Regions from separate parts of the Cohnella sp. GCM10012308 genome, predicted to be linked through region 1. Evidence: riboswitches for the same ligand, from Rfam matches in the RefSeq annotation. Region 1 holds a riboswitch; each other region holds the start of a gene.
The links. A riboswitch is a leader RNA that binds a small molecule or an ion and turns the genes downstream of it on or off. The one in region 1 is predicted to bind cyclic di-AMP.
Positions count from the first base shown of each region.

Region 2: it holds a riboswitch for cyclic di-AMP, as region 1 does, so the genes downstream of both, ACFOTD_RS05535 (C40 family peptidase) here and ACFOTD_RS11770 (APC family permease) in region 1, are expected to answer to the same signal.
Region 3: it holds a riboswitch for cyclic di-AMP, as region 1 does, so the genes downstream of both, ACFOTD_RS10815 (KamA family radical SAM protein) here and ACFOTD_RS11770 (APC family permease) in region 1, are expected to answer to the same signal.

Region 1 is NZ_JBHRYU010000008.1:23,193-25,452, reverse strand. It holds gene ACFOTD_RS11770 (APC family permease) at 1-1,234, opposite strand, end outside; cyclic di-AMP (ydaO/yuaA leader) riboswitch at 1,335-1,491, opposite strand; gene ACFOTD_RS11765 (M4 family metallopeptidase) at 1,756-2,260, opposite strand, start outside.
Region 2 is NZ_JBHRYU010000003.1:33,128-35,387, reverse strand. It holds gene ACFOTD_RS05540 (hypothetical protein) at 1-817, shown strand, start outside; gene ACFOTD_RS05535 (C40 family peptidase) at 1,000-1,467, opposite strand; cyclic di-AMP (ydaO/yuaA leader) riboswitch at 1,473-1,616, opposite strand; gene ACFOTD_RS05530 (hypothetical protein) at 1,952-2,260, opposite strand, start outside.
Region 3 is NZ_JBHRYU010000007.1:52,970-55,229, forward strand. It holds gene ACFOTD_RS10810 (serine hydroxymethyltransferase) at 1-359, shown strand, start outside; cyclic di-AMP (ydaO/yuaA leader) riboswitch at 467-612, shown strand; gene ACFOTD_RS10815 (KamA family radical SAM protein) at 776-1,849, shown strand; gene ACFOTD_RS10820 (PspA/IM30 family protein) at 2,022-2,260, shown strand, end outside.

The sequences.
Region 1 (2,260 bases):
CGATCGTATTGACGATCAGACGCGTCACCCAGCCTTGCGGGCGGAGCCGGATCCAGCGCACCATCATGCCGAGCTGCGACAGCGTGAACGGGATGAAGACGCCGACCGCGTACAGCGGGATCAGGTTCTCGGTGTTGCCGTGGAAAATAATGACCAGCAGCGCAGAGAAGACGCCGAGAAAAATGATGCCGTTGGAGTAACCGAGCCGATCGCCGCGAACCATGAAGGCGTGCGGCATGTATTTGTCCTTGGCCAGCATGAACGCCAGCAGCGGGAACGCGGAATACGCCGTATTCGCAGCCAGCACGAGAATCAGCGCGGTTAGCGCCTGGATCACGTAGTAGACCGTGCCCCGCCCGAAGGTCGATTCGGCGATTTGCGAGACGACCGTCTGCTTCTCGTCCGGCGCCACGCCGTACCAATAAGCGAGCAGGCTGATGCCGATAAACATCGCGCCCAGAATCGTGCCCATCATGATCAGCGTGGCGGCGGCGTTGCGCTCGGCCGGCTTTTTGAAGTTGGGAATGGCGTTGGACACCGCTTCGACGCCCGTGAGCGCGGAGCAGCCCGAGCTGAATGCCTTGAGGAGCAGGAAGAGGCTGACGTTAGACACGGCGGCGCCGAACTCCGGCACGTGAGCGGGCGCGCCTCCCGTTGCGTACTTGACGATGCCGACAGCGATGAGCACGAAGATCGCTACGACGAATAAGTAGATCGGCGTCGCGAGCACGGAGGCGGACTCGGTCAAGCCGCGGAGGTTCATGACGGTCAGAATGAGGATGATGACGAGCGCGATCAGGACGCGGTGTTCGTGCAGCGAAGGAAAAGCCGACGTGATCGCGTCCGTCCCGGCGGACGAGCTGACCGCGACGGTCAATATATAGTCGACCAGCAGCGAGCCGCCGGCCAGAAGTCCCGTCGAGACGCCGAGATTGTCCTTGGCCACGATGTAGGCGCCGCCGCCGGCCGGATAGGCATAGATGGTCTGGCGATAAGACAGGATGAGAATAAATAAAAGGCCGAGCACCGCCAGCGAGATCGGCACCGAATACCAGACGGCCGCGAAGCCTGCCGCCATGAGGACGATCAGAATCTGCTCCGTGCCGTACGCCACGGAAGACAGCGCATCGGACGACAAGACGGCTAGCGCCTTGAATTTGCCAAGCTTGGCGCCCTCGATCTCCGCGCTTTTCATCGGCCGGCCGATCAGAAGCCGTTTAACTTTGCTGACCATGGGGTTATCTCCTTTGTTGTGCCGGCACCGCTGACGGGCATCAAAAAAAAGCCGCAGGAAAGGATCTCCCGCAGCTTATTCTTAAGCGAATAGCGGCGCAGGCTCCTCTTCCGGACGCTTGCGAGGTTAGCTGTCGGATTCGGACTCGGCAAGCAGCCCTACGCCTGGCATAGCCAAGCGATTCACCCCTGGACGCATGTGCGGCGCCCGGTTGGTTCCCCCGTTCCCGCATCTGCGGGATTCAGCGATTAGGATGTTGAATCACGAAATGAATCATACGTTACGTTCCATCTCCATGTAAACTGCCGCCGAAGGGGATGAAACAGCACGGCGGGCGGTTAGCATGCTAAGAGAACGGTTACATTCATGCGGCTCTTGCATTATCGCGGCCGCGCACATTCGCGCGCGATTTATTGAGGTTTCTGCCGTCTCCGGATGCCCGAGCATTTTAAAAGCGAATCAAAAAAATAACCCCGCCTCCCGTTAAAAGCGAGGACGAGGCTTATTTCTATGCATCCATTTTAAATGAGCTGCAGCTTCTCCAGCATGCGCATGAGCGATACGGTGGCTTCGGCCCTGGTGACCGGCGCGGCAGGCGCGAATGAGCCGTCCGCCCTGCTCAGCATGATGCCGGCAGCGAGCAGTGCCTGCGCGTCGGCGGCGGCCCAGGCAGGAATCTTCGCCGCATCGACAGAAGCGCCGGAGCCTGCCTGCCCCGCCATTTTCGGCAATCCGCCCGCATAAGCGATCGCTCTGCCCAGCATGACCGCCATCTCCTGGCGTTTGATGACGCCGCCCGGACCGAAGCTCCCGTTGCCGTAGCCCGAGATCAGCCCTGCGCTCACTGCCGTCGTCACCGGCGCGCCGTACCAGGCGCCGGCCTTGACATCGGCGAACGAGGACGCTGCGGGCAGCGTCTGCAGACCGAGCGCTCTCGCGAGCAGGGCGGCGAACTCGGCTCTCGTCACCGTCCGGTCCGGCTGGAACTGTCCCGATCCGGCGCCGAGCACGAGCTTCCTGGACGCC
Region 2 (2,260 bases), on a different contig from region 1:
GAGACGGCTTGCCGCCGCGGGCAAGCGGTACCTCGCGTTGTGGGGCATCGTCGTCGCGCTCGTCTTTCTCCCGTTTGCGGGACTTCCGATCTGGCCGCAGGTCCTTCGGCTCATCCGCTGGTTGGTCTCGCGCGTCCCGGCGGGCGAACCTGCCCCCGAACAGACGCCCGAACCCGTGCAGTCCGCGCAGCCGCCGGCGTTCCCGCCGCAGGAGGGAGGCACCGGACGGCTGTGGGTATGGCTCGAGTATGCGCTGTATGTCGTACTCGCGCTGCTGGCGCTTGCCGTCGTTTATCGTCTGGCGCGGCGATATTTGCTCAGCGCCGTCTGGTGGCGGCGCATCTCCGATCGTCTGAAAGCGTGGTACGGCAGGCTGCTCGCGGGGCGGCGCGCGGCCGAGGCGGATCTCGGTTACACCGAAGAACGAGAGAGCCTGCTCCAAGGAGAAAAGCTGCTGGGCAGACTGTTCTCGCGGAATCGGTCGAAAGCGAAACGCGCGCTCGGGCGCGAGGAGTGGACGGCGATGTCGGCGGAGGACAAGGTCAGAAGTCTATATGCCGCGCTCATCGCCGATGCGGTCAAAGAAGGATACGCGCACCGCGAATCGCTTACGCCGTCGGAGACGCTCCGGGCGATCGAGGCGTGGCGCGTTCAAAACGAAGCGCCCCGGGCCCGTACGCCGGAAACGGCATCCCGAGGTTGGCTGGCGAGCGCGTCCCGTCAGCTCGGCGAGCTGTATGGCAGAGCGCGCTACGGCGGCCGGGTGAAGCCGGAGGAAGCCGAACGGCTCGGCGCGGAATTCCCCTGGAAAAAATGACGAAAAAACGGGCTTTGGCATACGACGCCAAAGCCCGTTTTTCGTGCAACTTTTTACGCAAAGCCTGTTTCGAAATCTTTACGGGGGGGTACAACCTAAGTAACCTCTCCATTCACTCCAAGCAGCAGCAAAGACCCGCTTTGGGGCGGGTCTTTGCCTAAGCCATTCCACTTCAGCCGAGTTTACACGTGATCGATTGCCACGGACGTGTAAGTGTCGGAGTCCATTACACGGCGAGCGCCGACATAGCGCTTCGCGTAATACTTTTCATCCAGATCCGAGATCGTAACACCCTTGGAAGCCGAGTGCGCAAATTTGTTGTCGCCGACATAGATGCCTACGTGGGACACGCCTTCGCCGCTCGTATTAAAGAATACGAGATCTCCCGGACGAAGATCGTCGCGAGCGACCTTGTCGCCCATGGCGAATTGGCCTTTGGACGAGTGAGGCAGCTTGACGTCGAACTTCTTGAAAACATAAGCCGTGAATCCGGAGCAATCGAAGCCGCTAGTCGTCGTGCCGCCGTAATCGTAGTCGATGCCGATCAGCTTGGAGACGGTCGAGTCGAGCTTGGAAGCTGCGGACGCGCTGCCCAACTGGAAAGCCAGGAGGCAGGTTAAAGCAAGTAGAAGTACAGTAACTTTGCGCAAAACAAGAAGCTCCTTCCAAGTGCCTACGAGGTTAGCTGGAGGGTTCGGTTGAAGGTTCCCTATGGCTTCTGCGCGAGGCAAAGCCAATTCACCCGGTAAAGACTGGTTCCCCCGTTTCCCAGTGCGCGGGAATTCGGCAGTTTTCGCACCTTAGCTTTAGAAATTCGATTTTTAGGCCCCAACTCCTGCTCCTTCAAGATTAGAAATCCTTAATGTCCCAAATCAAAAGGAATATGCTGGCGAAGTCTCATAACCCAATCACAGCAAGGGATGCGGGGTTTGCGCCCGCGAAAGGCCAAGCCTATGAATAAATGAGAAAGATTAAGAGGACGCAAGTCTTCGACAAGGCTGCAGTCGCAAGAGTATGAACGTAGTCTATGCCGCCCTCTCGACCGATATTAATAGCCTGCAAAAAAAAAGAGACGGCGCGCCGCTCATCATCCGATGAACGGCGCGCCGTCTTTTTCTGTTTATAAGCGTTATTTTAAGCCTGTTCGCGCTGCCACAAGCGATGCTGGCAGGCCGCCGTCCAGAGCGCGATCATCGACCGGACGAAGTGGAACGCCTGGTTCAGCGCGATCGCGAGCAAGCCCGTCCAGATCAGCGTGGCGCCGGATACGGCGGCGGAACCGAGCAGGGAGAGCAGCGGCAGCAAAAGGGTTACGCCGAGCAGGGGGAGCAGGCGGCTTATCGAGCGAAGCGCGCCCTGCCAAGGGCTGTCCCCTGCGGCGGCGCTGAACTGCATGAATAAGAAGGGGAGATGCACCGCCAGCATCCAGAGCGCCCAGCCCGC
Region 3 (2,260 bases), on a different contig from region 1:
CCGCAGAGGGCATCAACCTCGTCTCCGGCGGCACGGACAACCACTTGATGCTCGTAGACACCCGCAGCCTGAACATCACGGGCAAGGATGCCGAGCACCTGCTCGACTCCGTGGGCATCACCGTCAACAAGAACGCGATTCCGTTCGATCCGACGAGCCCGTTCATCACGAGCGGCATCCGTATCGGCACGCCGGCCGTTACTTCGCGCGGCATGGACGCCGCGGCGATGAAGAAGGTCGGCCAGGCCATCGCCATCACGCTGAAGAACGCCAAGGACGAGACCAAGCTTGAAGAAGCGCGCAAGCTGGTGCGAGAGCTCTCCTCGCAATATCCGCTGTATCAAGGTCTTGAATACTAAGACCAGGCTCGCCGGCGTATCCTAAAAACAGGTACAGGCGCCCAATTTTGACCTTTCGAGGCCGAATCGGGCGCCATTTGTTTGACGATTCGGGACATTCGGTATAAACTAAGTGTACGCTTAATTCCCGGTATCGGCCGGGAAACGGGGGAACCAAGTCTTTATGGGGCGAATTGAAGCCATTGCAGGCTTCATAGGGTACCATCTTACCCGAGTCCGTCAGCTAACCTCGTAGGCAGTGGATGGGTCACATCTAATTTATTGAAGCTTGAATGACCCTCGCCGGGTCTTTTGGCGTCTCTACAAGACCCCTCTGTCTGGCTAAGCGTATTGCGCGCGCCTGTTGCAGAAGGGTCTTTTCTGTCCTTCGAGGCGTGTCGACTTTAGACCGGGAGAAGGAGGAATTCACGTTGGCCATGCCGGAATTCGCCAGAAACATGGACCAAGACGCTGCCGCTCCTTTCTGCATGAACACGAATACGTATTATCATAGCCTCATCGACTGGGGCGACGCTAACGATCCGCTCCGCAAGCTGCTGTCTCCATCTTTGCCGGCGTCCGGCGGCCAAGGGATCTGGGGCGCCTCCGACGACGAAGCCGAATATCTGGCCCAAGGTTACCGCCATAAGTTCCGGACGTCCGCTTTCCTGATGCTTCCTGAGACGGAGGCTGAAGAGGGCGTGTCGCCGGCGCTCGCATACGTGGCGGCCCATCCTGAGATCCGCCAGGTGATACTGGCGGGCGGCGACTGCTTCGGCCTTCCCACGCTCAAGCTGCGGAATCTACTCCAGAGCCTGCGGGCCATCCCGCACGTCGGAATTATCAGGCTCAGCACGCGCATGCCGATCATGGAACCGATGCGCATTTCGGACGACCTGGGTTTGCTGCGCCTAATCCGCGAATTTTCAACGCCTTCCAAGCCGCTTTATCTGATGGCGCACATTCATCATCCGCGGGAGATGACGGACCAAGCGATTCGCGCGTTCCGCTCGCTCCGCGACGCCGGGGCCGTCATCGTGAACCGGACGCCGATCCTTGGCGGGATCAACGACGCGCCGGAGCTGCTGGGCGAGCTGCTGGAGCGCCTCGAGCTGGCCGGCGTGACGCCGTATTACTTTTTCGTCGACCGTCCGAGCGAGGCGAACGGGGAATTCTCGGTACCGCTATCCAGAGCGTACCGTCTGGTCGAAGAAGCCAAGCTGACGACGGCGGGACTCGGGCGGCGGGCGCGTCTTGCGGTCAACCACGACTCGGGCTTCGTCGAAGTGCTGGCCGTCGAGGGCGGCAAGGCCTATCTGAAGTTTCACGCTTCGCCCGACGACGACGCGGGCAAGTTCATCACGGCGGACTGCCCCGACGACGCGATGTGGCTGACCGAGCTGCCGGGCAGCGAATCGAGGATCGGGTCGCTGACGATCGACTATACGGACTCCGAGGATTACGGTCTCCGCACTTCTTACGTCAAGCGGCCGTATCAGATCGGAGACTGATCTGTCGCGCTTATTCGACATACATCCGGCTTTGCCTTTCGAGGCAGGCCGGATGTATATTTATTTTGACGGATAGTTGGGCGTCTACGGGGAAATGTTGAAACGGTCGGCCTGCATCCGCGTACTACAATACATAGCCGCGAACAAGCGGACAAGAGGAGGATTCGTGTAAATGTCTATTTTCAAACGATTGCGCGATCTCACGCTGTCTAACGTATATGCCTTAATTGAGAAGGCGGAAGACCCGGTCAAGATGACCGATCAATACCTGCGCGACATGGCAGAGGATCTCGAGGACGCGGAAAAGGCGGTCGCCGCCCAGATCGCGATCGAAAAGCGATTCAAGCAGCTGTACGAGGAGCAGTCGGCGCTCGTCGCCAAGCGCGAAGAGCAGGCGAACATCGCCGCGCA